2 regions of the Mesorhizobium sp. USDA 3734 genome follow, and region 2 is predicted to be linked to the other one. Evidence: riboswitches for the same ligand, from Rfam matches in the RefSeq annotation. Region 2 holds a riboswitch; the other holds the start of a gene.
What was found. A riboswitch is a leader RNA that binds a small molecule or an ion and turns the genes downstream of it on or off. The one in region 2 is predicted to bind thiamine pyrophosphate.

Region 1: linked by a shared signal. The riboswitch ahead of thiB (thiamine ABC transporter substrate binding subunit) and the one ahead of ACZ89F_RS09530 (YkoF family thiamine/hydroxymethylpyrimidine-binding protein) in region 2 are both predicted to bind thiamine pyrophosphate.

Annotation. Positions count from the first base shown of each region.
Region 1 covers NZ_JBWCCW010000001.1:7,242,554-7,257,489, reverse strand. Annotated here, with positions in the region: gene ACZ89F_RS34825 (helicase-related protein) at 1-1,430, shown strand, start outside; gene ACZ89F_RS34820 (RNA-binding S4 domain-containing protein) at 1,557-1,943, shown strand; gene fdxA (ferredoxin FdxA) at 2,179-2,517, shown strand; gene ACZ89F_RS34810 (CarD family transcriptional regulator) at 2,885-3,466, shown strand; gene ACZ89F_RS34805 (amino acid ABC transporter ATP-binding protein) at 3,574-4,347, opposite strand; gene ACZ89F_RS34800 (amino acid ABC transporter permease) at 4,344-5,024, opposite strand; gene ACZ89F_RS34795 (amino acid ABC transporter substrate-binding protein) at 5,157-5,930, opposite strand; gene ACZ89F_RS34790 (RNA polymerase factor sigma-32) at 6,254-7,117, shown strand; gene ACZ89F_RS34785 (M48 family metalloprotease) at 7,155-8,624, opposite strand; gene thiQ (thiamine ABC transporter ATP-binding protein) at 8,884-9,684, opposite strand; gene thiP (thiamine/thiamine pyrophosphate ABC transporter permease) at 9,677-11,302, opposite strand; gene thiB (thiamine ABC transporter substrate binding subunit) at 11,309-12,307, opposite strand; TPP riboswitch at 12,351-12,465, opposite strand; gene ACZ89F_RS34765 (thiamine diphosphokinase) at 12,553-13,197, shown strand; partial or broken gene ACZ89F_RS34760 (ABC-F family ATP-binding cassette domain-containing protein) at 13,199-14,936, shown strand, end outside.
Region 2 covers NZ_JBWCCW010000001.1:1,980,642-1,995,577, forward strand. Annotated here, with positions in the region: gene ACZ89F_RS09505 (hypothetical protein) at 1-551, opposite strand, end outside; gene ACZ89F_RS09510 (glycosyltransferase family 39 protein) at 847-2,394, shown strand; gene msrA (peptide-methionine (S)-S-oxide reductase MsrA) at 2,478-2,996, shown strand; gene ACZ89F_RS09520 (SDR family oxidoreductase) at 3,051-3,788, opposite strand; gene ACZ89F_RS09525 (LysR family transcriptional regulator) at 3,934-4,854, shown strand; TPP riboswitch at 4,991-5,104, shown strand; gene ACZ89F_RS09530 (YkoF family thiamine/hydroxymethylpyrimidine-binding protein) at 5,095-5,703, shown strand; gene ACZ89F_RS09535 (ABC transporter permease) at 5,806-6,558, shown strand; gene ACZ89F_RS09540 (ABC transporter ATP-binding protein) at 6,555-7,322, shown strand; gene ACZ89F_RS09545 (ABC transporter substrate-binding protein) at 7,315-8,337, shown strand; gene ACZ89F_RS09550 (hypothetical protein) at 8,440-8,721, opposite strand; gene ACZ89F_RS09555 (hypothetical protein) at 8,727-9,134, opposite strand; gene ACZ89F_RS09560 (tetratricopeptide repeat protein) at 9,245-13,468, opposite strand; gene ACZ89F_RS09565 (methyltransferase family protein) at 13,705-14,400, shown strand; gene ACZ89F_RS09570 (hypothetical protein) at 14,856-14,936, shown strand, end outside.

The DNA of each region.
Region 1 (14,936 bases), 5.3 Mb from region 2:
GCGCCGCCCTTCGCCGGCTCGGCGTGCGCTTCGGCGCCTACCATGTCTTCGTGCCGGCGCTGATCAAGCCGGCGCCTGCCGGACTGGTGACGCTGCTGTGGGCGCTGAAGAACGACGGCAAGGACAAGCCAGGCTTTGGCGACGTGGTCCATGCGCTCGCCTCGGGTCGCACCTCGGTGGTCATCGACCCGGCCTTCGACAAGACCTTCTACAAGCTTGCCGGCTACCGCAATCTCGGCCGCCGCGCCGTGCGCATCGACATCCTGGAACGGTTGGCCGACCTGATCCGTCCGGCAACCAACTGGAAGCCCGGCCTCGGCCAGCGTCCGGACGGCGCCTATGACGGCCAGTCCTTCATGGTGACGCCGCCGATGATGTCGATCCTCGGTGCCACAGCCGACGACATGGAAGAGATCCTCAAAGGTCTCGGCTACCGTGCCGAGCCGAAGCCGGCCGTCGAGGTCAAGGCGCGGCTCGAAGCACAGGACAGTGCCGCGCGCGAAGCGGCGGTGGCGAAACTGGCGGCGGAAGAGGCTGCACGAGCCGAGCAGGCCAAAGCGGTCGAAGCCGCGGCAACGGATGCCGCAGCAGAGGCAGCAGTCGAAGGGTCGGAACCGGCATCGGACGCAGTGGCCGTTTCGGAAACGGCGTCCGAAATTCCCGCCGAAATCATCGCTGACGCCGCGGCGGAACCTGCTGCGCCTGCCGTGGAAGAACAGGCGCACGCTCCGGTCGAAACCGCGCAGGACGAAGCACCGGTAGCCGAGGCTGCGGCCGAAGCCGCTGAACCTGCGCCGGTTGAACCGCAGGCAGAGGCTGAGACCGCCGAGATTGAAGCCGCAGCGGCAGAAGAAGCCGCACCGGCCGAGCTGGCGGCAGATGCCGCGCCCGCAATGGACGCCGCGCCGGACGAACCTGCAGCGGTGGCTGAAGCAGCCGTCGGCGAACCCGCTCCGGAAGCCGAAGCGCCAAAACCCATCCTGTTGTGGCGTCAGGGTCGTTTCGAACAGCGCCCGCGCAACCGCGACGACAACCGCAGGAACAATCGCCCACGCAACGGACAAGCGCGCGGCCGAAGCGATGCGCCCGCGGATGCCGCCGGCGCACCGGCCGCGGCTGCACCCGGAGAACGTCCGGCCCATGAAGGCCGGCGTGACGGTGCCGGCAAGCCGCGCTTCGACCGCTCGAAGTTCAAACCCAAGCCGCAGGCCGAGGGCGAACAGCGGCGTGACGGCCGGCCGCAAGGCGAGCGTCCCGACCGCCGTGAAGGCCGGCCCGACTGGAAGGGTGGCAGGCCGGATGGCAAGGGTGGTCCGCAAGGCGGAAAGCCCGCCTTCCAGCCGAAGCCACGCGAGGAGCGCCCTTTGCGCTTCGATCCGGATTCGCCCTTCGCCAAGCTCGCCGCCTTGCGCGACCAGCTGAAGAAGTAGGCCAGAGCCGGATGATTTCAGGTCGAATCGACCTGAAATCTGAATCCGCCTCTAAACCAAGAGATAGAGCATGATGCCGTCCGAAAACCGCTTCGCACTTTTCGGCATCATGCTCTAGGCGCTTCGATGGTTGCTGAAGGCCGCCAGCGTATCGACAAATGGCTGTTCTTCTCTCGCGCCGTGAAATCGCGCTCGCTGGCGGCAAAGCTGGTGGTTGCCGGTCGCGTGCGGATCAATCGCGACAAAGCAGCGCAGGCCTCCGATCAGGTCAAGCCAGGCGACGTGCTGACCATCACGCTCGAGCGGCGCATCTTCATCTGGAAGGTGCTCAGCGCCGGTACTCGACGCGGCCCGGCCGAGGAGGCCCGCACGCTCTACGAGGATATGTCGCCACCGCCCGCACCGAAGGGCGAAGCCCCTCCCGATGCAATTCCGGGGCTGCGCGAGGCCGGCAGCGGCCGCCCGACCAAGAAGGAACGCCGCCAGACCGACCGACTGCTCGGCGAAGATTGATGCCTGGCGTTCAAAAACACGCAGCGATTTTGCGACAACGACGCGCCTGAGGCAAGAACTGAACCCGGCAAACAAGACGGTCCGCGGGACATAACTGACTCCCGCCGGGCCTGCCGTCTGGAATTCCATTCCGGAAACACCGGCACCGCCCGCAATGGCTACCCTTGCAAGCGGCCGATAAAGGCGTTACCTGACGGAAAAAGCCCAACAAAATGGGACGTCCCGGAGCCGACCGATGACCTATGTCGTGACCGACAATTGCATCAAATGCAAATACATGGACTGCATCGAGGTCTGTCCGGTCGACTGTTTCTACGAAGGCGACAACATGCTCGTCATCCATCCCGACGAGTGCATTGACTGCGGCGTCTGCGAGCCGGAATGCCCGGCCGACGCGATCAAGCCCGACACCGAGCCAGGTCTCGACAAATGGCTGCAGATCAACACCGAATACGCCGATAAATGGCCCAACATCACCGCCAAGAAAGAGCCTCCGGCAGACGCCAAATCCTTCGACGGCGAGGCCGGCAAGTTCGAGAAATACTTCTCGGCAGAGCCCGGCGAAGGCGATTGACAACACGGCCGCAAAGGCCGGTATTACGCAAGGTAAGAGACACGTCACATTAACCGGCTTGACAGCCGGCGTTGAGCTGTGGCCTTCGCGTATGCAGCAAAACCTTGATTCTTCCGACTTTTTGTGTTACATCAGCCAAACATGCCGGTGACACAACGTCGATTTATGGCGCAGACGCCCCAAATCACTGAAAGGTGAAAATCCCATTCCGGACCAGAGCGATCTGGGCCAGGCGGCCGCAATGTTGCGTTTGCCGGTCCGGCTTTTCCGATGGGTTCATCTGTTGTGCGGCTAACGATCGGTTTCCCCGATCGCGCGAGTTCGGGCCGGCAGGACGCCGGTACCACAACAAGGAGTTCAGGGCGTAATGGCAACGATCACCCCGCAGAAGAAGTCCACCGCTGCGCGTCACGGTTTCAAGACCGGCGAGTACATCGTCTACCCGGCACATGGCGTCGGCCAGATCGTCTCGATCGACGAGCAGGAAGTTGCTGGACACAAGCTGGAACTGTTCGTCATCGACTTCTCGAAGGACAAGATGCGGCTGAAGGTGCCGGTCGCCAAGGCGACCTCCATTGGCATGCGCAAGCTGTCGGAAGAGGATTATGTCGAGCGCGCGCTGAAGGTCGTGCAGGGCCGCGCCCGCGTCAAGCGCACCATGTGGTCGCGCCGCGCCCAGGAATATGATGCGAAGATCAATTCAGGCGACCTGATCTCGATCTCGGAAGTTGTGCGCGATCTCTACCGCGCCGACAACCAGCCGGAGCAGTCCTATTCCGAGCGTCAGCTCTATGAGGCGGCCCTCGACCGCATGGCCCGCGAAATCGCGGCCGTCAACCGCATGTCGGAAACCGAAGCCGTGCGCCTGATCGAGGTCAACCTCAACAAGGGCCCTAAGCGTGGCGCCAAGGCCGACAATGAGGAAGCCGAGCAGGAAGAAGCTGCCTGAGCTTTTTCGCCTTTGAATTCATGAAAAACCCGGCCTCGCGCCGGGTTTTTTGCTTTCTGGCCGGGTTTTTTGCTTTCTGGGAAGTGACGATAAACCGAAGGCAGCGCTTACACCTCGCCGCCACCTTCCTTCATCGCCTCCTGCTTCAGCGTCGCAATGAAGCGCTTGGTCCGCTGCTGCTCAGGGTCGTTGAACAGCACCGCGGCCGGCCCCTTCTCCACGATGACGCCGGCATCCAGGAACACCACTTCCTGGGCGATCTTGGAGGCGAGGCGCAGATCATGTGTCGCCATCACCATGGTCGTGCCTTCGCTGGCGAGCTTGCCAAGCACGTCGACCACCTCTTGCGCCAGTTCCGGGTCGAGCGCCGAGGTCGGTTCGTCGCAGAGCAGCACTTTCGGCGACGGCGCCAAGGCGCGGGCGATCGCCACGCGCTGCTGCTGGCCGCCGGACAGCGTCGTCGGCCAGGCATCGGCCTTGTGCGCCATGCCGACCTTCTCCAGCAGCGCGAGCGCCCGCTCGCGTGCCCTCTCAGGCGGCCATTTCAGCACCGTCACCAGCCCTTCCATGACATTCTCGATCGCGGTGCGATGCGGAAACAGCTGGAAGTTCTGGAACACCATGCCGGTCTGCAGCCGCAGGCGTTGGATATCCCTGGCCGGAACCCTGCCGCCGGGGTGGAATTCGAGCGTCTCGTCGCCGATGCGCACCGTGCCCGAGGTCGGGATCTCCAGGAGGTTGATACAGCGCAGCAGCGTGCTTTTTCCCCCGCCCGACGGGCCGACCAGCGCCGTGACACTGCCTTCGGCAATGGTGACCGTCACGCCCTTCAGCACGAGATTGTCGCCGAAGCGCTTTTCGATGTTGGAGAGGCCGATCATGAGCGTGCCTCCAGGAAGCCGCCATAGCGGTTGAGCCGGGTTTCCAGCCGCGTCTGCAAGGCCGACAGCACCGAACTCAGCGCCAGATAGAGGATCGCTGCCTCGACATAAAGGATCAGCGGCTCATAGGTGGTGGCGACGATGCGCTGCGCCGCCTGGAACATTTCCGGCACGGTGATCGCGGCGGCCAGCGAGGTGTCCTTGACCAGCGAGATGAAGGTGTTGGAGAGCGGCGGCACCGCGACCCGGCCGGCCTGCGGCAGGATGGTGCGCCGCATCGCCTGGCTCCAGGTCATGCCGATCGAATAGGCGGCTTCCCACTGGCCTTTCGGCACCGAGCCTATGGCCGCGCGGATGATTTCCGACGTGTAGGCGCCGATGTTGAGCGTGAAGCCGATCAACGCCGCCGTGAAGGCGTCGAGCAGGATGCCGACCGACGGCAGGCCGTAGAAGATCAGGAACAGCTGCACCAGGAGTGGCGTGCCGCGGAAGATCCAGACATAGAAGCGCACAAGCGCGACCAGCGGCTTGGGGCCGAACAGCCGGCCGAGCGCAGCACCCAGGCCGACCGTCAAACCAAGAGCGAAGGACAGCAGCGTCAGCGGCACGGTGAAGATCAGCGCCGCCCACAGGAGCGAAGGCAGCGACTCCAGCATCAGTTGCAGCCAGTGCGGCACGTAAGACCCTCCAGATGGTCGCTTTGTCGAGGCGCGAAGCGCCAGCCATATCACGACAAAAGCGGCGGGCCGTCAAAGACGGCTCGCCGCTGATATGTCTCAAGGGCCGGAGACCGGCCCCACCTCACAAGATTACTTCGAAACGTCCTGCCCGAAATAGGTGTCGGCGATCTTCTTGTAGGTGCCGTCGGCCTTGATGTCGGCCAGCGCCTTGTTGATCGCGGCAACCAGCTCCGGATCGCCCTTGCGCACGATGACGCCGGAATAGTCGGCGTTTTCTTCTTGCGCGGCGATCTTCACATTGGCGTCGGGCTTGTGTTTCTTGAAGTCGAGGAACGACAGGCTGTCATTGATGGTGGCGTCGGCACGGCCGGTCAGGAGCAGCTGGATCGACTGGTCGAAGCCATCGGTGCCGACGAGCTCGGCGCCGTTCGTTTCGGCCAGCTTGCCGAAATTCGAGGTCAGCGACTGCGCAGACTTCTTGCCCTTGAGATCGGCGAAGGTCTTGATGTCGGTGTTGTCGCCGCGCACGATCAGCACCGCCTTGGAGGCGATGTAGGGATCGGAGAAGTCGTACTTGGCCTTGCGGGCGTCGGTGATGCCGACTTCGTTGATGACGGCGTCATAGCGATTGGCGTCGAGGCCGGCGATCAGCCCGTCCCACTTGCCTTCGAGGAATTCAGCCTTGACGCCGAGCTTGTCGGCGATCGCCTTGGCGATTTCGACGTCGAAGCCGACCAGCGAGCCGGACGTGTCATGATAAGTGAATGGCGCATAGGTGCCTTCCGTGCCGACCTTGATCACACCGGCCTGCTTGATCTGGTCGAGATTTGCACCGGCGTGGCCTGCGGTGACAGCCAGAGCCTGCAGCGTTCCGGCGATGATGAGCGACTTGAGCCATTTCATTTTTCTGTGATCCCGTCCTTGGCCTGAAATCCGGCATGTTGTGAGGGCTGGAAAATGGCAGATGCAAGCGGAAAAAATAAGGAACAAGATTTCAAAAATAGAATGTTTCTGAAATCAGATTCTCGAAATGGCGGTTTCTGGCGGCACTCGAAGTCGTTACCGATCCGTATAGACATCGTTCAAGCATAGCGATCCGCCTGGCAACAACCAGGGAACCATTCCCGCGCGCCGTACGTTCTGGCTGTTCTAGGGCACGACGCCGCCATTTCAACCCGGGCGCCAGCCAAGTTGCAAAGTCATCCGCATCGCCCAGGGAGCGCCTCATGATGGAAGACACGGCAGGACGGATCATGGTCCGCGCGGCAATGAGGGCCCCCTACCTCGAACGTGACGAAGAACATCGGCTGGCATTGCTCTGGAAAGAGGACAACGACCAGAACGCACTGCACAGCATCACCGTCGCCCATATGCGGCTGGTCATTTCCATGGCTTCCAAATTCCGCCATTACGGCTTGCCGCTTGGCGATCTGATCCAGGAGGGTCATGTCGGTCTGCTTGAAGCCGCCGCCCGCTTCGAGCCGGAGCGCGAGGTGCGGTTCTCGACCTATGCCACGTGGTGGATCCGCGCCTCGATGCAGGACTACATCCTGCGCAACTGGTCGATCGTGCGCGGCGGCACCAGCTCGGCGCAGAAGGCGCTGTTCTTCAACCTGCGGCGCCTGCGCGCGCGGCTGGCGAATGGCGCTGAGCCGCTGTCCAACGCAACGCTCTATCGCGAAGTGTCGGAGGCACTCGGTGTCTCCGAAGCCGATGTCGCGATGATGGATTCGCGGCTGTCGGCGCCCGACTCCTCGCTCAACATGCCAATTGCCGACGATGCGGGTTCGACCGAGCGCATGGATTTCCTGGTCTCGGACGATCCGCTGCCCGACGAGATCGTCGGCGACAAGATCGATGTCGCGCGCCGCTCGCTCTGGCTGAGGGAAGCGCTTCGCGCGCTCAACGCACGTGAGTTGAGGATCATCGAGGAACGCCGGCTGAACGACGAGGGCGCGACACTCGAAGCGCTTGGCGAGACGCTCGGCATTTCCAAGGAGCGCGTCCGCCAGATCGAGGCGCGCGCCATGGAAAAGCTGAAGGTGGCGTTGGTGAAGCAAAATCCGGAGTTCATGGCGACCGCCGCCTGATCCGTGTCAGACGTCCAGCAACGTGAATTTGCAGCTCTTACTTGTCGGTGACGATCTTGACCTTGTCGCCGGCCGAGACTGCGGCACCCGGCGACAACGCGTTGAGCACGCGGAACAGATCGAGCTTGCGGTCGACGCCGACCATCTGCGCCGAAAGCGAACCCATCGTCTGCCCCGGCTGGACGGTGACGACGCGGATATGCAGCGGCTTCAGTGCCGCCTTTTCGGCAGCGCTGAGGATCCGGAACGAGCCGCTGACCGAACGCGCCACGGTGTCTAGCGTTGTGCTGGCCGAAGGGGCAGCAGTCAGCAGCCGGTAGACCTGGCCGCCGGCACGGATCACCGCGATGTCGAACTGCCAGCCTTCGGCGCCGGCATGCGCGGTCGCCGCTTCGTTGCCGTTGATGGTTTCCTGCTTGACGGTGCTGTCATCGAGACCAGCCACCCAGCCGCTGCGGATATAGTCGGTCAGCGCGCGGTTCTTGTCGATCGAGACGCCGTCGAAGCGGATCGCCATGTCACCGGGGCCGGTTGCGGTCACCGCGGCGGCCGAATTGTCGATGATGAAGCCCTGCGGCACCGAGAAGGACACACCAAGGCCCGGATGCAGGAAGGTTTCGCCACGCACATAGCCTTCCTCGGGTGTGTCGCCATAGAGCAGGCCGTCTATGCCGGCGAGGAAGGAATCGCGGTCGCGCGTGCCGAAGCCTGGCGCGCCGAACTGGCGGGCATGGCGCTGCGCCAGATCGATGCGCTGCGGCGTGTTGGGGTGCGTGGCCAGGAAGTCGAGGCTGGCATCGGTGGCGCCACTGATCGAGCGGAAATCGGTGTAGGCCGACATCGACTGCAGGAAGCGGCCGGCGGCGAAAGGATCGTAGCCGGCTTCGCCGATCGATTTGATGCCGATGGCGTCGGCTTCCAGCTCCTGGTTGCGCGAAAATTGCGCCAGCCTCAGCTTGCCGCGGATCAGCGCCGCCTTGGCGGTCGGGCTGTCGCCGAGCACGTCGGAAACCACCTTGGTCGCCAGGCCTTCCTCGGCCTCGAGCTGCTGGCGCTGCAGGCCGTGATTGGCTGTGACGTGGCCCATCTCATGCGCGATGACCGCGGCAAGCTCGGCCGAATCGTTGGCCAGCGCCAGCAGGCCGCGTGTGATGTAGAGATAGCCGCCCGGCAGCGCGAAGGCGTTGACGTTGGGCGAATTCAAAATGGTGATGCGATAGGTCTGCGTCGGGTTGGCCGATACCACCGTCAAATTGCCGACCACCTTGGCGACCATGCGCTCGAGCTTGGGATCGGAATATTCGCCGCCATAGGTCGCCAGGATGCGCGGATGCTGCGCCTTGGCCAGTTCGGCAAGCTTGTTGTTGGCGCCGACATTGTCGACGGTGATCGGCTTGTCGGATGGCTGGAAGCCGGATTCCTGGACCGCCGGCGGCGTGAACATCTGGCAGCTTGCCAGCGCCACGGCAAAGCCGGCCAGCGCAAGAAAGCGCGCCAGCGGTTTCATTCCCAATATGTTAGCGCCGATCGCCAGAACGGCTTCCTTTCGGGTCCCGGCGCATGATCACGAAAATCGGGGCGATCTTCGGAATGTGTCATGCGCCATATCTCAAACTGCTGCAGTATCCGTTGCCCGTCCCTAGGGGCGGGCGGCGGATACTGCAGGCAAATCACGTCCTGTGCCGGACCAGTAGGGCGGACCTAGCCACACTCCTCCAGTCATGGCAAGCAAGCGCCACATCGCCTGGAACCGGTTTGGCCGTAAATTATGTCCGCTTCCGGGCAACATCTCGTGATACGGCATGCTCGGCACTCGCGCCGATATAGCGCCGGAACGCTTCCGGACCAGCCCCGGCAAAGAAATCATCCGCCTTGCCGGTTGCGGCGACCAATCCATTGTCGAGAAACACGATATGCTCGCCGATGCGACGGGCGTCTTCCGGCTGATGGGTGACGAACAGCACCGTCATGCCTCGCTCGGCATGAACGGCGGCGACCAGATCCAGCATGTCGTCGCGCAAAGCGGGCCCGAGCGAGGCGAAGGGTTCGTCAAGCAGCAGCACCGGACGGTCGCGCACCAGAACCCGGGCCAGGGCGACGCGCTGGCGTTCCCCGCCGGAAAGTTCGCGCGGCAGGCGTTTCTCCTTGCCGGCAAGACCGGTGCGCGCAAGCGCCTCGGCGATCGTAGCGCGGTCCGCCTCGGTCAGCCGCAAGGATGGCGATCGGCCGAGCCCGACATTCTGCTCGACGGAAAGATGCGCGAAGAGATTGTTCTCCTGGAACACCATCGACACAGGCCGCGCTGAAGCCGGCTCGGCGCTGACATCGGCCCCGCCGATCAGCACGCGGCCCGACTGCGGGGTCTCGAAGCCAGCGACCAGATTGAGCAGCGTCGACTTGCCCGAACCGCTCGGCCCCATGATGGCGGTGATCTTCGCCGTGGCAAACTCGACGTCGAAGACAAGCGGCGCCTCGCCATAGCTGCCATGACTACCATAACTGAACGACACCTTGTCCAGCCGCACCGGAGCGCCCTTTTCAAGCCTGCTGGCCGCCCCGTCACGCATCCCGGACCTTCTCTCTCCCCAGCCAGTGCGCCGCCACGATCAAGGCGAGGCAGACGAGGCCGAGCAGCAGTGCCAGGCCGGCGGCGTCCTCAGTGCGGTAGCTGCCCATCCGCGCCAGGAGAAGGTAGGGCAATGTCTGCACGGAATCACTGCCGAACAAGGCAATGACGCCGAGATCGCCGAGCGACAACGCCATGGCGAAGGCGAAACCCGTGGCGAGCGGCCGTCGCAGCGACGGCCAGTCGACCAGCATCAGCCGGCTCCAGCCCGCAATGCCGAGCTGTGCACAGAGCCGTTCGTGACGCTCGCTCGCCGCATCATAGGCGGGGCGGACGGCACGCAGGGCGAAGGGCATCGCCATGACCGCATTGACGGTGACGACCATGATCGGGGCAATGGCGAAGACATCGCCGACATGGCGCAGCAACAGGAACCAGCCGGCGCCGACGACGATCGGCGGCACGACCAGGACAAAGCCGGCGCCGGTATCGGTGGCGTGTTCGAGCGGTGTCTTGCGGCCAGCCCGGCGGTTCAGCGCCAGGGCCCGCCGCGCCATGGTCAGCGCCAGCGACAGCGTCACCGAAAGCAGCGCCGACAGGAAGCCGAGCACCACGCTGGTCAGCGTCGCCTGCCGGACAGTGGCCTCGCCGGCCAGCCGGCCGAGATCGGCACCCAATCCGGCCATAACCGTCGCCACCATCGGGCCGATAACGAACAGCAGCGCCAAGGCGATGAGCATGGCGTTCAGCCAGGTCTCGCTCCTGTTGACTGAGAGATAGCGGCGTTGCGCGACCGGCAGGTTGTTGTCGCCGACCACGTTGGCGCCTAGCCGCGTCAGCGCCAGCACCACGATAAAGGTCAAGGCGATCTGCAGCAGCGTCAGTGTGACCGCGCGCGCGGGATCGAAATCGAAGCGCAGCGCCTGGTAGATGCCGACCTCCAGCGTCGTCGCGGCCGGCCCGCCGCCCAGTATCAGCACGATCGTGAAGGATGTGATGCAGAGCATGAAGACCAACCCGGCGACTCCTGGCATGGCGGCACGCAGCGTCGGCCATTCGATCAGCCGGAACGCCGGCCGCGCCGCCATGCCGAGCTGGCTCGCCAGCCGCCATTGATCGGTCGGTATGGTCTGCAGCGCCTCGAGGAACAGCCGCGTCGCCAGCGGCAGATTGAAGAAGACGTGGGCGACGAGAATGCCGGACAGGCCATAGATGCCCGGCCAGCTTCCGCCGCCGATCACGGTAAACACGCCGGCGAAATAGCCGGCTCGGCCATAAAGCGCCAGAATGCCGAGGGCCGCGACGATGGCCGGCAGCGCCAACGGTACGGCGAAGAGCTGCAGGATGAAGGCACGGCCAAAGAAGCGCGGATGCCGCGACAGAGCGCGCGCCACGAACAGCGCCGGCCCGACGGAAAGCAGCGTCGACAGCGCTGCTTGCCAGAGCGTGAAGCGAATGACGCGAAGCAGATAGGGGTCGAAGGCTGCCCAGGCGCCCGACAAATCATGAGCGCCTTCGAAAAGCAGGCCAGCAAACGCGCCGCCGATCAGCAGCGCGATTGCGGCGAGCGCGACAATGCCGGCGCTGACGCGGGAATCCGTGGAATGCGCCGGCGCCATCGCTGCCTACTTGCTCATCACCGAAAGCCACTCATCCACCCAGGCCTTGCGGTTGGCAGCGACCTCTTGCGGGCTGAACAGCAAGGTCTTGGTCGGCTTGACCAGTTTGTCGAAGGCCGGGTTGAGCGGCTTGTCGGTCTTGCCGGCCGGGAACATCCAGTTGGTCTCGGGGATGGAATCCTGGAATTTCGGACCGGTCATGAAGGCCATGAACTTTGCCGCCAGCGGATTCTTGGCCCCCGTCGTGGTGATGCCCGCCACTTCGATCTGCAGATACTCGCCCTCCTCGAAGGAGGCCGCTTGGTAGCGCTCGGTGTTCTCCGCGACCATGTGGTAGGCCGGCGACGTCGTGTAGGACAGCACCATCGGTGCCTCGCCCTTGGTGAACAGGCCGTAGGCCTCGCTCCAGCCCGGCGTCACGGTCAGCACCTTCGCCTTGAGCTTGGCCCAGGCCTCCGGCGCCTTGTCGCCATAGACCGACCTCACCCACAGAAGCAGGCCGAGGCCCGGCGTCGAGGTACGCGGATCCTGGATGACGATCTTGTCGTCGGCGCTGCCTTCGACCAGCTCTTTCAGGCTTTTCGGCGGGCTCTTCAGCTTCTGCGTGTCGTAGACGACAGCGAAATAGCCGTAGTCAAAGGGGACAAAAGTGTCGTCGCTCCAGCCGCCCGGTACATTGACGTCGGTCACCGCGCCATGCGGTGCGAACAGGCCTGACGCCTTGGCATCGGCGGTGAGATTGGTGTCGAGGCCAAGCACGATATCGGCCTTGGTCGATGCGCCTTCGAGCTTGACGCGGTTGAGCAGCGCGACGCCGTCGGCGACCGAGACGAACTCGACATCGCAGCCGCATTCGGCTTCGAATTCCTTCTTCACCACGGGACCCGGACCCCAGTCGGCGGTGAAACTCTCATAGGTGTAGACGGTGAGCTTGTCCTTGGCCAAGGCCGGTCCGGACAGCACCACGGTCATTGCTGAGACAAGAGAATATAAAAGCGTGCGCATCGGCGCCTCCTTCGTTCGAATTGAAAGGAATTGAGGCGTCGGACTGTCCGAAACGTCTAATCCCTCCGCCGGTACAAACCGGATCAGGTTCAGCGGGTTGGCGAGACTGCCTCTCAGCCGGTCCGCGAAGATCGCGTCCGGCACCCCGTTAGAGCGTTTCGACACATAGGCCGGGTCGATCCCCCACGCAAGTGGGAGTTTGCCGCCTTCCGTTTCCCGTGCCGGGCTGGTAAGGGCCACACGATATGAGCACATTCACCATCCTGCTTGGCGGCGATCTCATCCGCACGCCACGGCTCGACCGCCAAGTCGAAGGCTCCCGCGTCATCGCCGCCGACGCCGGCATCGGCCATGCGCGGCTGCTGGGTCTCGTGCCGGAGCTGTGGGTGGGTGATTTCGATTCGGTGCCGGCAAACCTGCCTGACGATCTCGCTGCCGTGCCGCGCCGGACCTTCCCGGCCGAAAAGGACCAGACCGATGGCGAACTGGCCATCGCCGCCGCACTCGAGCGCGGCGCGACCAGACTGGTGCTCGCCGGCGCCTTCGGCGGCAAGCGCGCCGACCACGCTTTCCTGCATCTGGCGCTTGCCCTGCGGCTGGCCGAGGCCGGGTCTGATGTGCTTTTGACCAGCGGCGCCCAGGAAGGCGTTCCCCTGCTGCACGGAACCGCTGGCTTCGACTATGCCGACGGCACGCTGTTTTCGGTGCTTGGCTTTTCCGAACTCGCCGGCCTGACTGTCACCGGCGCCAAATGGCCCCTCGGCCACGTCAATGTGGCATTCGGTTCGTCGCTGACCATTTCCAACGAGGTCAAGGGCCGCCTCGAAATCGCGCTGGACCATGGCCGCGCGATGCTGCTCGCTCATCCCTATCCCTTACCTGAAAGCTGACATGGCCCCGCCCCTTCTCAACCTCGACGGGATAAAACTGACCTTTGGCGGCACGCCGCTGCTCGATGGCGCCGCCTTGACCGCCTCGGCCGGCGACAAGATCGCGCTGGTCGGCCGCAACGGGTCCGGCAAGTCGACGCTGCTGAAGATCGCCGCCGGCCTGATCGAGCCGCAGGACGGCGAGGTTTTCCGCCAGCCTTCGGCAACCGTCCGCTATCTGCCGCAGATGCCCGACATGGAAGGTTTTGCCAGTGTCCGCGCCTATGTCGAGGCCGGGCTTGGCCCCGCCGACGATCCCTACCGCGCCAGCTATCTGATGGAGCATCTCGGCCTGTCGGGCGAGGAGCGGCCGAACGACCTGTCCGGCGGCGAAGCGAGGCGCGCCGCCCTTGCCCGTGTCATGGCGCCCGAGCCCGACATCCTGCTCCTTGATGAGCCGACCAACCATCTCGATCTGTCTGTCATCGAGTGGCTGGAGGAGGAGCTTAGCCGCACCTCCTCGGCGCTCGTCGTCATCTCGCACGACCGCCGCTTTCTCGAACGCGTGTCGCGCGCCACGATCTGGCTGGATCGCGGCCAGACCCGCAGGCTGGACAAGGGCTTTGGCCATTTCGAGGAATGGCGCGACCTGGTGCTGGAAGAGGAAGAGCGCGAGCAGCACAAGCTCGGCCGCCAGATCGTGCGCGAAGAACATTGGCTGCGCTACGGCGTGACGGCGCGGCGCAAGCGCAACATGCGCCGTCTCGGCGAATTGCAGACCATGCGCCAGCGCTTTCGCGGTCATCGAGGTGCCGAAGGGTCGGCGACCATGGTGGCGAGCGACGCCGCCGAATCCGGCAAGCTGGTGATCGAGGCCAAGAACATCGAGAAGAGTTTTGGCGATCTCACCGTGGTCAAGGGGTTTTCGACTCGCATCCAGCGCGGCGACCGCGTTGGCCTGGTCGGGCCGAACGGCGCCGGCAAGACGACGCTCTTGAAGATGCTGACCGGCGAGATGAAGCCTGACACTGGCTCGGTACGGCTCGGCACCAATCTGGAGATCGCCACGCTCGACCAGAAGCGCGAGGCGGTCGACCCGCAGGAGACACTGGCGCAATATCTCACCGACGGGCGCGGCGAGAACCTCGTCATCAATGGCGAGCAGCGCCATGTCGTCTCCTACATGAAGGATTTCCTGTTCAAGCCGGAGCAGGCGCGCACGCCGGTGCGTGAGTTGTCCGGCGGCGAGCGGGCACGCCTGCTGCTGGCGCGCGTGCTGGCGCGGCCGGCAAACCTTCTGGTGCTCGATGAGCCGACCAACGATCTCGACATGGAGACGCTGGAGCTCCTGCAGGAGCTGGTCGCCGGTTTTGCCGGAACGGTCATCCTGGTCAGCCACGACCGCGATTTCCTCGACCGCACCGTGACCAGCCTGATCGCGCCCCGACGGTGACGGCCGCTGGATCGAATATGCCGGTGGTTACTCCGACATGCTGGCGCAGCGCGGCGGCACCCGGCTCGATGATCGCAAGGCGCGCGCGAAGGCCGAAACCGGCGAAGCGGCCGCACCAGGCAAGAGCGAGGCCACGGCGCCAAAGGGGCCGGCAAAGAAGCTGTCGTTCAAGCAGAAATTCGCGCTGGAATCCCTGCCCAAGAAAATCGAAGCCGTGATGGCGTCGATCTCAAGGCTTGAGAACAACATCGCCGATCCGGCCTATTACGAACGCGACCCGGCCTCCTTCCAGAAGACGATCGCCGCC
Region 2 (14,936 bases):
TCGACGAAGCCGGGCAGCCAATCGCGAAGCTCACGATCGTTCAGGGTCATCTGCGCGAACAGGAAATCGGCCTGCGCGAGCTTGACGAGGCCGCAGGTCGGCGGCCCGCCACGGTCGGTGCTCCAGAACCACAAGGCAAAGACGATGACGTTGGTGACCCAGATGTTGAGCGCGTCGATCAGCAGTGTCGTGCCGCTGTTGCCGGCATGGCCCTCCAGCAAGGCGCGCACCAGCAAGACCAGCGAACCGCAATTCATGACGCTGATGATGGCGGTCATTGTCAAAGCGGTTCTGCGGATCATGATGCGAAACTGGCCGATCGCATGCCACTCGTGATCCTCGACCGCCTTTCGGGTGGCGGCCTGTGTCCAGGCCGTGGCCACCGACAAGGGCAGCAGCAGGGCGGCCTCCAGCGCCGGCGCCAGCCAGCGCGGCCCGAATGAGAGGTTGTTGATGACCAGAAGCTGCAGGCAGATGATGACCAGAACGGCCGCGCGCGCCATCCAGAAGTCTAGCGCACGGTAGTGGATAACGGCATGGTGATGGCGCATTTTGAATCCTGGATGCTTGTTGGTGGGGGTGGCGAGGATCTGGTCAGGCCTAACGACGCCTGCCCCGATCACGACCAATGCGCCTGCCCGGCACGTTCGAAGTGTCGCAGGGCGCTTTTCATTGTCGTCTTGCTTGCATGTGAGGGGAGAGGCAGCATCGTGAGGTGAAATTCTGCCTCAATCTTGGTTTTGCAATGGTCGCCCAAGTATACATTTTTGTAAGCTTTGAGTTCTGGGCTGTTCGAAAAACCGTCCGGTGTGATTTATCCACCGCATGACGCGAATCGATGAACCCATGAACGGCTGGCTGCCGGTCGGCAGCTCTGTTCCAGGCGACTGGCGCCGGTCGGCGATCTGGTCGCATCTGACCCGATATCCGGAGGCTGTTCTGGCACTGTTATGCCTGACGCAGATCCTGTGCTGGACCGTGGTGCCGGCGCTTGTCGACGCCGCCCCGCCCGGCGATGTCGTCGAGGGCTTCATGTGGGGCCGCGAATGGGTGCTGTTGACCTACAAGCATCCGCAGCTTCCTGGTTGGCTGCTCGAGACCAGCCATCTTCTGACCGGATCGTTCCGCTGGCCGCAATATCTGCTTGCCCAGCTCGTCGTCTCGGCGACCTTCATCATCGTCTACCTGCTGGCCCGCGACATGCTCGGGAGAACCCGCGCGCTGGCCGCCGTGCTTTTGATGCCGTCGCTCTATTTCTTCGGCTGGCCCACCCCGCAATTCAATCATGACTATGCGCAGATGCCCTTCTGGGCCGCTATCTGCTGGCTGCTGTGGCGTGGAAGTCGTGGTGGCGGGCCGGGCTGGTGGCTGGCGCTCGGATTGGCGTCGGGTGTCGGGCTCTATGCCAAGTTTTCCACCGGGCTGCTGTTGCTCTTCGGCGCGATCTGGCTGTTGTCGGACACACGGGCACGCAGTCGGCTCGCCACGCCCTGGCCGTGGCTCGGGCTTGCGGTTTTCATTGCCGTCGCCGCGCCGCTGGCCGTCCAGCTCTACCGCATCGATTTCCTGCCGCTGACCTATGTCGCCGGCCGCGATGAATGGGTTCTGGCCCACCGCTCCCGCCTCTACTATATCGGCGTCCAGATGGCCGGGCTCTGCGGCTTTCTCCTGGTGCTGGCGATTTCGGGCCTGTTGCGGCGCTCGCCTGCGCCGGAAGAGCCCGTCGAGCGCGGCACGCTGGTCTATGTCGTGTGGATGGGGCTCGGTTCGGCGGCCCTTGTCATGGTGGCTTCGCTGTTCACCGGAGCCGGCGAGGCATGGGGCGCACCGATGTACAATCTAGTCGGCGTTGTGGCGCTTGCCTTGCTGGGCCATCGGCTCGGCGCCATCGAGATGCGACGGCTGGCGATCTGCGCGTTCGCCTGCATCATCGGCATGTCCGGTGCCTATGCGGGCATCCGCTGGACGAGCTGCAATTTGCGCGGGCGTATGGACGCCGTGTGCTGGCCGGCGCGACAGATCTCGGATGAGGCCGAGGTGGTCTGGCACGCGGCGGTGCCCGGTCGGCTCGACATCGTCGGCGGCGATACCCGTATGGCGTTGCTGGCGGGCCTCAACGCCTATGACAAGCCGTCGATCTTCACCGAACTCGACATGCGGCTCGCCCCCTGGATCACTAGTCAGCGGCTGCGCGACCACGGCATACTTCTGGTCTGGCCTGGGCACGAGGTACCACCCTATCTGCAGGCGTGGCTGGGCAACATCCCGGTCAAAACAGTTCTTTTCGACTGGTCGCTCAAGGCACCGCCGGTGGCAATCAGCTTTGCCGCCGTTCCGCCCGGCGCGCCGCAGTTGCCGAGTGTGATCGCGAGCCTCGCCCGGCCGAGCAACTGAAGCAGATCCGCCGGCCCGCTGGACGAAGCAGGTGACAATGCCCATTTATGAGGAGATCCAACTTGCTTTTGAGGAGACGTGATATGGCGACTTCGACCGAACGCGCAGTCCTTGCCGGTGGCTGCTTCTGGGGGATGCAGGATTTGATACGGCGCTATCCCGGCGTCATCTCCACCCGTGTCGGCTACAGCGGCGGCGACGTGGCCAACGCCACCTATCGCAACCATGGCAGCCATGCCGAAGCCATCGAGATCAATTTCGATCCGGCCGTCATAAGCTATCGCACGCTGCTGGAGCGGTTTTTCCAGATCCATGATCCGACGACCCGCAACCGGCAAGGCAACGATGTCGGGATGAGCTATCGCTCGGCGATCTATTACACCAGCGACGAACAGAAGCGCCTCGCCGAGGACACCATCGCCGATGTCGATGCCTCGGGTCTGTGGCCAGGCAAGGTCGTCACCGAAGTCGCGCCGGCCGGTCCCTTCTGGGAAGCCGAGCCTGAGCATCAGGACTATCTGGAGAAATACCCCAACGGCTACACCTGCCACTTCGTCAGGCCAGGCTGGAAGCTGCCGGTCCGCGAGAGGGCGGTTTCGTAGGGTTCACAGGATCGGGGCCAAGCCCCGATCCTGTGCCTTGCCGATTATCCCAGATCATGCCTGCTGCGTGGGGTAGAGCGTCAGGATGTTGACGTTGACCCTTGGCGGTTGCGACACCGCGTAGAGCATGGCTGCGGCGATGTCCTCGCTCTCCAGCTGCTCCATGTCGCCCAGTCTTTGCTCTACCGCCAGGCGCACGTCATGGCGCATGTTGGCGGTGAACTCGGTCCTGACCGCGCCCGGCTCGATCACGGTGACGCGGATGCCATCCTTGCCGAGTTCGCGGCGCAGCGATTCAGCCATGGCGCTGGCCGCATGCTTGGTGCCGGAATAGACGACCGAAGGGTGGATGTAGCGGCCGGTGCCCGACGAGACGATGACGATGTGGCCTGAACCCTGCCGTTTCATCGCCGGCAGCGCTGCGTTGACCGTATAGAGCAAACCCAGAATGTTGATATCGACCATCGCCCGGTATTCGCTGGTGGTGGTGTTCTGGAAGGGGGCGGCGACGCCGACGCCGGCGACATTGCACAGCATGTCCAGTCGGCCATGGCTTTCCAGCACGCGACTGACCATGGCGGTTGCCTGCTCCTCGTCGGTGATGTCGGCCTCGATCACGAGCACCTCGCCGCCAGCCTCGCGGATGCGCTTGGCCAGATCGTCAAGCCGCTGCCTGCGCCGTGCCGCAATGGCAACGACCGCGCCTTGCGCCGCCAGCGCAAGTGCGGTTGCCCTCCCGATGCCGGAGGAGGCGCCGGTCACCAGGGCGATTTTTCCGTTGAGTTTCGGCATGCTCGTTGCTCCTGTTCAGAGGGAGATTCAGATGCGCTCGAGGCCGCTGATCGGCGACGTTCGAGACATGTCCTCAAGCTAGGCAGCAGACGTCTTGCGGAAAATGGGATAGAATTCCATCATACTCATTGGAGAATATGGCATAATGCGCGGAAGCGACTATGCGGAGCTGAAGGCCTTTGCCACTGTCGTCGCGCATGGCAATTTTGCTCGTGCCGCGGAAGATCTCCGGATTTCGGCATCGACGCTCAGCCAGACGATCCGCCAGCTCGAAGCGCGGCTTGGTCTGCGCCTGCTCAACCGCACGACCCGCAGTCTCTCGCTGACCGAAGCCGGTGCGCGCCTGCATGCGCGCTTCGCCCCGGCCATGGCCGAGATGGAGGCGGCGGTCGGCGATGCCGCCGCCTTGCGTGACATGCCGGCCGGCATCTTGCGCGTCCATATGCCCAGTGTCGCTGCCGCCACCTATCTGGAGCCGGTGCTCGGTCGTTTCTATGAGACATGGCCGGACATCGTGCTCGATGTGACGATCGACGATGCCGCCATCGACATTGTCGGGGCCGGCTATGATGTCAGCGTCAGACTTGGTGAATTTCTCGAAGCCGACATGGTTGCCGCGCCGCTTGGCGGTACGCAACGCCAACTCGCGGTGGCTTCGCCGGACTACATTGCCCGTCACGGATCGCCATCAGCACCCGCGGATCTGCTCCAGCACCGCTGCATCAACTGGCGCCGGCCGGGCAGCGCCGGCCTCTACACATGGGAATTCGCCAGGGATGGCCAATGGTTCTCGGTCGCGGTCAACGGTCCGCTGGTTGTCTCCAGCCGCGGCATGGCAATTGCGGCCGCGGTGCAGGGCGTCGGCATTGCCTTCTGGGCGGAAGAGCTGGTGCGTCCGCTGATCGACGCCGGCAAACTGGTCTCGTTGCTGGATGAGTGGTGCGCGATGTTTCCGGGCTGGTTCCTCTGCTACCAGAAGCAGCGCCATACACCGCCGGCGGTGCGCGCCTTCGTCGATTTCCTGCGGCATGCGCATGCCGGCCGGCAAGCAATGCCGGGCGGTTGACCGATTGTCCGTCGACCCTGCGGAGCATGCGCCGGGCAGCTTCCTCGATGACAGCCGGCCCAGGCCTGGCGCAATGCTTTTGGTGCAGGGGGCCGAAAAAACGGCTTTCACTTCAGCTCGAATGGTGCTTTAACCCCCGCATCCACAGGGGTGCTCCGTACGGTCGGGGCTGAGACGGGGGCGGCAAGCCCACAGACCCTAGAAGCTGATCTGGGTAATACCAGCGGAGCGAGGCGGGCGATGTTTTCAGGCGCACAAATTTCCCTATATCCCATGGCCGACGATTTCGTCGGCGTCATTCTTGGCGCGCTGGGCGCGCTCGATCCCTACCGCGATCGACTCAGGATCGAGACCGACGACATCTCGACCTTGCTGGTCGGGCCGCCCGAAGTGCTGTTTCCCGCCATGCGCGACCTGTTCATGGCGGCGGCACGCAGCGGCAAACATTGTGTGTTGTCGGCCACCATCTCGCGCGGCTGCCCGGGCGAGCCGGATGACCCGATCTGCCGCTCCGATGCTCTTGGTGGGCCTGTCGGGCCACTCGGTCCGCGCAAGGATGCGGCCATCGCGGCGGTGCGCAATGCCGATGCCACCGGCCAGCCGGCGGCCGCGCAGTTCTCGCTCTATGTGATGGGCACCGACGACCACATGGACGAGATCTACGGCTGCATCGACTTTCTCAAGCAGTCCGGCGTCTATGAGCGTTCCAAGCATTTCTGCACGAAATTGCGCGGTGATGCCGGTGCGGTCTTTTCGGCGTTGGACGAGGCTTTCTGCCGCTTCGGACCAGGCGCCGGCCACGTAACCCTCGACGTTACGGTCTCGGCCAACAGCCCGTCGGCTGTCTGAAGCTGCCGCCGCTCCCGCGGCCCGTCAAGGTTATCTCCCGTGGTCTCATCATCAGTCGCTTCGCGTCCGATCGCGAGCCTGCTTGCCAAGGCAGTGCCGGCCATGATCTCGGTCGGCTTGCTCCTGCTGGCGTGGCAGCTTTATGCCACCTATTCCGGCATCAAGCCGACGACATTGCCGGCGCCGTCGCGTGTCTTCGAGCAAGCGATGCTCAATCGCGAGGCGCTGGTCGAAAACGCCATTCCGACGATCCGCGCCACGCTGCTTGGCTTTGCCTGTTCGCTCAGCGCCGCCTTTGCGCTGTCGATGCTGGTCGACTTCTTCCAGCCGCTGCGGCGTGCGCTGTTTCCCGTCTTCATCGTCAGCCAGACCTTGCCGCTGGTAGCGATTGCGCCGTTGGTGGTGCTGTGGTTCGGTTTCGGACTGGCACCCAAGATCATGCTGGTGGCACTGGTCACCTTCTTTCCGATGTTGGTGGCATTGGTCGAGGGCTATGAGGCGACCGAGGCCGAGATCGGGCAAATGCTGCGCGCCATGGGAGCAGGGCGCTGGCGCATCTTCGTGCTGGCGCGGCTGCCTTCGGCGCTGCCTTACTTCTTTGCTGGCCTGAGGATCTCCATCACCTATGCGGTGGTCGGCGCCATCTTCGCCGAATATGCCGGGGCCGCGAAGGGGCTGGGCATCTACATGCTCAACGCCAAGAACAATTTCCGCCCCGATCTGGTGCTGGCCGCCGTCGGTGTCAGCGCCGCGCTGACACTTGTCCTGTTCGGGTTGACTGTGTTGCTGCAGGGCCTTGCCATGCCCTGGGAGCGCGCCGGCAAGGAAACCGCAGGGAAGAGGCCGTGGCGATGAGCAGGCTCGAGCTGCGGCATGTGCACAAGGCGTTCGGTGGGCTGGACGTGCTGGCCGATATCTCGCTGAGTGTCGGCGCGGGTGAATTCGTCTCGATCCTCGGGCCCTCGGGTGCCGGCAAATCGACGCTGTTCCAGCTTCTGACCGGCGCCGAGCATGGCGAGGGCGAGATGTTGTTCGACGGCGTGCGACTCGACGACCACGGCAGGCACTTCGCCTTCATGCCGCAACGCGATGCGCTGATGCCGTGGCGACGCATCCTCGACAACACGACGCTCGGGCTCGAAGTGCAAGGCATCAGGCGCAAGGCGGCGCGGGCGCGCGTCGCGCCGCTGTTTGCCGAGTTCGGGCTTGCCGGCTTCGAGGAGCATTTTCCCGCGCAGCTGTCCGGCGGCATGCGGCAGCGCGCGGCGCTTTTGCGCACGGTGGTGCAGGAGCGTGACATGCTGCTGCTCGACGAGCCGTTCGGTGCGCTCGATGCACTGACCCGCACCGCCATGCAGCGCTGGCTCGAACAGATGTGGCGGCACCACCGTTGGACGGCGCTTCTGATCACTCACGACGTACGCGAAGCCGTGTTCCTGTCCGACCGCATCTATGTGCTGTCGGCGCGCCCGGCCCGCATCGTCCGTGAAATCAAGGTGCCGCTGCCGCGCCCGCGCAGCGTTGGCGGCGCTGCTGCGCGCCAGGCAAGTGCGCTCGAGGCCGAAATCCTCGACATCATCCTCAACCCCAACCCATCCAAAGGACACGACCATGACTGACTTGACGCGCCGGCAGGCCTTGTTGCTGACCCTTGCCACAGGCCTTCCGCTCGTTGCCGGATCGGGGCGAGCCCGAGCACAATCGGCGGCACAAAAGGTCACCGTCGCCCTCGACTGGACGGTCAACACCAACCACATCGGACTGTTCGTCGCCCGCGACAAGGGCTTTTATCGCGAGGCCGGTCTCGAGGTCGACATCCTGCCCTACAGCGATACCGGTGCGGGCACGCTGGTTGCAAATCGCGTCGCCGATTTCGGCATCAACGGCACCATCAGCCTGTTCACCCAGAAAACCGCCGGGGCGGATCTGAAGGGCGTCTATGCGGTGGTACAGTCTGAAACTGGCCGCGTGGTCTTCAATGCTGCGCGCGACGAGATCAAAAGCCCGAGAAGCCTTGACGGCTTGACCTATGGCGGCTTCGGCAGTGCCTGGGAGAACGCACTGATATCGACCATCATCCGCCATGACGGCGGCAAGGGTAATTTCGAGACGGTGACGCTCGGTACCTCAGCCTATGAGGCGCTGGCCAATGGTTCGGTCGATTTCACGCTTGAAGTCTCGACCTGGGAGGGTGTCGAAGCCGAACTCAAGGGCGTCAAACAGCGCAGTTTCGTCTATGCCGATTACGGCGTGCCTGATGAGCACACCACACTGATCTCTTCGAGCGAAGCCTATCTCCAGGCAAACCCCAAGCTTGCGGTCGCCTTCGTCCAGGCGACACGGCGCGGCTACCAGTTCGCCGTCGACAGTCCCGATGAGGCGACAGCCCTGTTGATCGCGGCCAACAAGGATGCACTGACCAATCCGGCGTTGATCCACGCTTCGCTGAAAGCGCTGATCGACGGCCATTATCTATGCAGTCAAAGCGGCGCCATCGGGACGATGGATCCGGCCAAGATGGACGCGATCGGCGACTATCTCTTCGCCTCCGGTATTTTGCGCGATGCCGATGGCAAAGCTCTGGCGCAACGCCCTGATTTCGCAAAGTATTTCAGCAATTCAATTCTGGGGTAGGGAGTCAATCGGCTTCTCGAGCTTCGAGGAAATGGCTAGCCAGTCAAAGAGGTCACGAGGCGCGACAGATCCACGTCGGACGCATAGATCAGCGAGTCCCGGCTAATTCCGGGCGATCTCATAGAGCAGAGTGGCTTTGATGTGCCGCCCGGGTTCACCCTGCAGCGACAATGCGGCTGCGTAGAGTTTTGCCACGGCTGGGCAGAGACCTTCGAATTCCCGGCTGACATTGGCAATGGCAGTTATCTCGGCGGTAGTGCCGCCAGCGTTGATGAAAGCGTCGGCCAGCAGCGACCAGTCTTCATCGCTGGCTGAAGCGGCGGGCAGGCCGCCCTTCTTCGCTGCGCCGAAGGCGTGGAACAGGGTGGCGCCGACCTTGTCCATGTCGATCAGGAAATCCTGGTCCGGCGCGTTGAGCGCGCCGGCCCTTCACGAAGGTAGTTGTTGCAGATGGCAGTGGTTTCCCGCGCCATGACATGGTTGAGCATATCCAATTGTGCACGTAGTGCTTCGGCGGCTTTGCTGTTCGGAGCCGAGGACAGCAGGGATGCGCATCTTCGCCTGAGATCGTCGACAGCCATCCTGCTCGTATTTCGCACTTGATCGACATTTCCAAGTTTGGCCACGGCCGTGATGTTTTCTACGACCGCGTCGTAGTCGTCTGGAAACTCCTGCTTGATTGCCCTGAAAATCTGGCTTCCCTGGCTCCGAATCTGTTCGCTTACCTGAGCTGCGGTCAGCGTTTGTGGATCGGGCGAACCCGCCCACGGTCTGGTAGAGATATTTACCGCCGGCAAAGCCGACCGCCCAGGGCAATACCTTTGCCGCAACAAAGGACAAAGCAGCGACCGCCGCCACGCCCAAGCCTTTCCAACGTGACATCTGGCAGCCCTCACAAACCTTGTCTCTATTTCGCCCCGAGGCTCAGCGCTTTCTTGCGGTCGGCCTCGGCGCGCTTGCGGTTGCCCTTGGCGTCCCACGCCCTGCTCCGCACTTTGTAGGCGGCGGCGAAATCCGGTTTGAGCTTTATCGTCTGGCTCAAATCGGCGATGGCCCCGTCATAATCCGCCTTGCTGATCCGAATCACGCCCCGGCCCAAATAAGCAAAGGGGTTCTTGCGATCGAGGCTGAGCGCCCTTTCGAAATCACGTAACGCTGCGACGTCCTCATGCCTGCCCATCAATATGAGGCCCCGATCGGCATAGACCCTTGCGTCCTTGGTATTGAGACTGATGGCCTTTCCGTAGTCAGCAAGCGCCCCGTCGTAATCTCTTTGGAAACCGCGGTTCTGACCACGATCGTAGTAGGTGTCGGCAAAATTCGGATTGAGCGTGATTGCCTGACTGTAATCGGCGACGGCATGAGCGTAGTCGCCCTTGGATCCCCAGGCCATCGCTCGGGCCAGATAGGCGTCGTGGAATGCCGGAAAGAGCGCAATCGCCTTGTCGTAAAGCGCTATGGCGCCGTCATAGTCGTCCCTCTCGTGCAGCGTCCAGCCCTTGCTGAACGCCTGCGCGGCTGGCGAAGCGCTACTTGGCTTGGCCTCCTTGCCAGCTTGGCCAACGGCTTCGTCTGACGTCTTTAAGGCGTTCGCCTTTGCCGCCACTGCCAGTTTGCGGCCTTTACGAGCGAGGGCCAGCTTTGGATTGAGCTTCAGCGCCTGATCAAAGTCGGCAATGGCTTGGTCGTAATCGCCCTTCGCGAACCAGGTGTTGCCACGGCCGAAATAGACGGGCGCGTAGCCGGGCTCGATTTCGACCGCGCGATTGTAGTCGGCGATGGCGCGATCCAGTTCGCTCTTCTTGCCCCACGCAATGGCGCGGCCGAGGTAAGCGTCGAAATAAGTCGGATAGAGCTCGATCACCTTGCCGTAGTCGTCGATGGCACCATCATAATCACTCTTCTCGACGCGTGACAGTCCTCGCCCGACATAGGCGGCGGCCTTCCTTGGATCGAGCATGATCGCGCGGCTGTACTCGGCGATCGCGCGATCGTATTTGCGCTTCCTGTAGAACGCATTGCCACGATCCATGAAGGCCTTGAGGTTCTTGGGATCCGAGCCGACGGCACCCGGCGCGGCGCCGCCTTTCTTCAACGCGGCCACGGCCGCCTTGCGGGCGACCGCGTAGTCCGGATTGCCCGGATAGAGCCTTATCGCCTGGTCGAAGTCGGCAATGGCGCCATTATAGTCCTTGCTGTCGGCTCGTTCTATGCCGCGCCCGTAATAGCTGGGGGCATTCTTGGCATCGATCTCGATCGCCGCCGAATAGGCTGTGATGGCTCGCTGGGTATCGCCCTTCACGTGCCAGGCCATGCCGATGCAGAAATATGCATCCAGCACCTTCGGATCGAGCGTGGCGGCCCGGCCGCAATCGAGGAGAGCACCTTCGGCATCCTCGGTCGTGGCCTTGGCCATGCCCCGGCGAACATAGGCAGAGACCATATTCGGGAGGAGCTTGATCACCTGGTCATAGTCGGCAATCGCTCGATCATAGGCGCGCTTGGCGTCCCAGGCTTTGCCGCGGCCGAAATAGGCAAGGGGGCTGTCGGGGTCGAGCGTGATCGCCTTGCCATACGCGCCGATTGCCTGGTCATACTTGCCGGCATCCGACAGGCTATCGCCGTGCCTTACCGCGGCCAGAACGTGCGGGTCCGTCGCCTGAATGAGCTCCGCCATCTTGGCGGCGGACAGCTTGCCGTCGGACCGGGCTTTATTGGCGGCGTTCTGCGGGGCCAAGGGTTCGGCGCCGGGTTGCAGCTCGGCTTTCGCCGCCGCCGCTGCTTTGCGGCTGACGAAATAGTCCGCATTGCCCGGATCGAGCTTGATCGCCTCGTCGAAATCGGCAGTAGCGCCGTCATAGTCTTTCCTGCCGGCCCGCACCATGCCGCGCCCGTAATAGCTGGCATCGTCCTTCGGATCGATCTCGATCGCCACGGAATATGCGGCGAGCGCGCGGGTGGCATCACCCTTCGCATGCCAGGCCATGCCCTTGCAGAAGTATGCGTCGCGCGCCTTCGGATCGAGCGTGGCGGCTCGGCCGCAATCGGCGAGAGCACCATCGATGTCGCCAAGGGTGACCTTGGCGAGGCCCCGGCGAAAATGAGCCGCGGCAAAATCGGGGGCGAGTTCGATGACCTCGTCGTAGTCGGCGATCGCCTGCTCGTAGGCTCGTTTGGCAGCCCAGGCCTTGCCGCGGCCGAAATAGGCAAACCGGTTGTTCGGATCGAGCGAGATCGCCTGGTTGTAGGCGCCGATCGCCTGATCGTACTTGCCCATGTCCAGGAAGGCATCGCCGCCAAGGATCGCTTCCAGGGCGCGCGGGTCGGTCGCCTCCAGGGCCTTCGCGGCCAGCGTGTCTTGCGTGGCCGCCATATTCGAAACGGTGGCTCGCGGATTCGGCTCTTGTGTGTCTGGCAACGGTGCCGACTTGCTATCGTTGCCCGCAACCTGTTCCCGGCAGCTTCCCGCCCATTTTGGATCGAGCTCGGCGGCACGACGGCAATCCGCCGCCGCACCGATCATATCGCCCTTTAGTGTCCTGGCGCCGGCCCGGCTGAAATAGGCTTCGGCGTTCTCGGGATCGAAGCTGATCGCCTTGTCGAAATCGAGAAGTGCGCCTTCGACGCCATATTTTGCAAGCCGCGCCTCGGCGCGCTCGAGCAGGACTTTTGCGGCTGCCGGGTCCCTTGTCCCAGTGGCAACCAACGGAGCTGTTTCGCCTGGCGCGCGTTCGCTGCAAGAGCCTGCGCGCTTCGGGTCGAGTTCGATGGCGCGCCGACAGTCGGTGGCGGCAATGGCGTAATTTCCCTGGGATGCCTCGGCAAGCGCCCGGTCGTGAAAGGCTTCGGCGTTGTAAGGATCTAGCTGGATCGCAAAGCTGAATGAGTCTATCGCGCCTCTGACGTCGCCTTGCACCTGCTGTTCCAGCCCCCGTTTGAGGTTCCAGGCAACAAGCTCGGAGTGGTCCTCTTTGGGGTATAGTTGTAGCGGTTCGTACACAGGGGATGCGGCAGGTTTGGGTGTCTGTGGCACAGCAGGCGCCTTCGCACCCTCCGGTCCTATGTCGCAGCCACCTGCCTTCTTCGGATCGAGTTCGATGGCTTTTCGGCAATCGGCGGCTGCGCCGACCGCGTCGCCGTTGCGTGTCCGCACCAGGGAGCGGCCGAAATAGGCCCTCGCATATTTCACATCAAGGGCGATCGCCTTGTCGAAATCGGCTATGGCGAGATCATTGTAGCCCTTGCTCGCCCAGGCGACGGCCCGGTAGTAATAGCCGTCGATACCAGCGGCATCGAGTTCCACCGCGGTGCTGGCGTCGGCAATCGCGCGAGTCCAATCGTTCTTGCCGAGCCAGGCAGCACTCCGGTTGGCATAGGCGTCGGCGTTCTTGGGATCAAGGCCCAGCACAACGTCATAGTCGGCTATGGCGTGGTCGAATTCGCCCGTGGCGGCGCGAGCAATGGCACGGTTGATATAGACGATCAGGTCCTTCGGATCGATGCGGATCGCCTCGTCATATTCGGCGACGGCGCGCACCAGGTCGCCCTTCCTGTCCCAGGCGGTGCCGAGGCCGGCATGTGCCTTGCCGTTTTGTGGATCGGCCTCGATCGCTTGTTGAAAATCGAGAATGGCCGCATCGGTACGGCCTTTGCGCAGGAAGGCGGCGCCGCGGCTGGAATAAGCATCGCTCGACGATGGCTCCAGGCTGATGGCGAGGTTGAAGTCCGCGATAGCGCGGTCGTTGTCTCCCTTGTCGTACCAATCGGCTCCGCGGTTGAAGTATGCCGATGCCTGTTTGGGATCGAGCGCAATCGCCTCGCTGTAGTCCGCGATCGACCGATCGTAGTCCTGCTTGTCGTCCCGGGCGACGCCCCGATGGAAGTAGGCCATGACGCGGATACGAGGCGGCTCCGTGGTGTCCTCAGCGATCGGCGTGCAGGCGGCGATGCGCTTGTCTGGCTCGATGTCCTTGCCTATGCAGGTTGCGTAGTCCCTCTCTGTGGCGAGCGCCGGTGCGTTCAAGGCAAGAATGACAGCAAGCCCAGCCAACAGCCGGCCGGGCGAAACTTTCATCGGCACACGCAATCCAATCACGGCGAAGGGCAGCGCCGCACCTTTCCAGCTCGCCATATCGCTGGTCCTCCCCCCGAAAAGCCTTGGTCCGCCTCAGCGGTAATTGACTTATTGTTCTTTATTTGTTCCAAAATGCAAGCATAAATTGCAATGTTGCAGAACGATCTGTCCCGCGGTGCGGGGGCAGCTCGGATGCCTTCGGTAGCATTGATCCCGTTTAATGCTGATCCGATCTTGTTGATTAACTGCCCGGCAATGGTTGCATGCAAAGGTTGCCCTGAGGGATCATTGGGATGCTTGCCTTGCTCATATCAAAAATCGAAACCCCTTCGCACGTCAAAGACTACGGGATTCTGTCCGCAATCCGAAAGCGCGAAATCCTCGTCGACTTGCGCGAAGGCTTCTTCAGGGCGTGCGCGCTGGCTTTCGCGGGGATGTTCGTCTACCGCGGCGTGTATCACCTTATGCTCGACCCGACCCGTATCAATGTGGCGCTGGTGGCGATTTCCGAGATCCTGACCTTTACCTGGCTGCTTCTGTCTCGGCGGCCGACGGTTCGCGACTGGAACCCGCTCACGGTGGTTGTCTCCGTGATCGCCAGCTTCGGTGTCGGCTTCATAGCCCTCGAGCCAGGCGTGGCCATCATACCGGTCTATGTCGCGGCGCCGCTGCAGGTCTTGGCATTAGGGTTCGTGATCTGGGGAAAGATGTCGCTGGGGCGCTCGTTCGCCATTCTGCCGGGAAATCGCGGCGTGATGACCGGCGGTGCCTATCGTCTGGTGAGGCACCCGATCTATGCCGGCTACCTCATCGGTCATGTCCTGTTCCTGCTGTCGGCCTTTTCCTTCTACAATCTTGCCGTCTATGCCGTGATCACCTTCTTCCAGGTGCATCGCATCCTGCGCGAAGAGGCGTTGCTGGCCGCCACGCCGGAATACCGGGACTATATGAAGCGCGTCCATTACAGGCTGTACTACGGGATCGTCTGACAACAGGGCGACCAACCCCCTGCTGCCGCCTGCCGTATTTGCGAGCAGGTGCGTGCTTCCGACCATCGTCCGTTTGGGCCTGATCTGGCTTCAGCTGTAACGGTGTCTGGGGCCGGCGATGGGTAATTTTCCGGTCGGCTGGTCACCGTAGTCGCGCCAGCTTTGCAGCGATCGAACACAATCGCTCGCTGAGATATAGGTCACTTAGTGGCGGTCAAAAAATCGATTCTGATCTCTAGATCAAACTAATGTCGAGTATATGCGAAATTTATATATAAAACTTTTTACAATTAAATTTTTAACAATAATATTATTGTCGATTTGCAATTTCAAAAATAAATACCATCAGTATTGCTTGTTGTTCTGTATTTGAAACTGAATCTCGCCTGCTGCGTATTTGATCTAGTAATCGGTATTCACCGGCTGCCTCAGCGCAACGAAAACAGGAGAGTGTTATGGCTTTTACCATCAAGACAGTCACCAGTGTGTTGGCAGGTAGTGCAGTAATCTTGGCTCTTTGCCTGCCGGCGAATGCC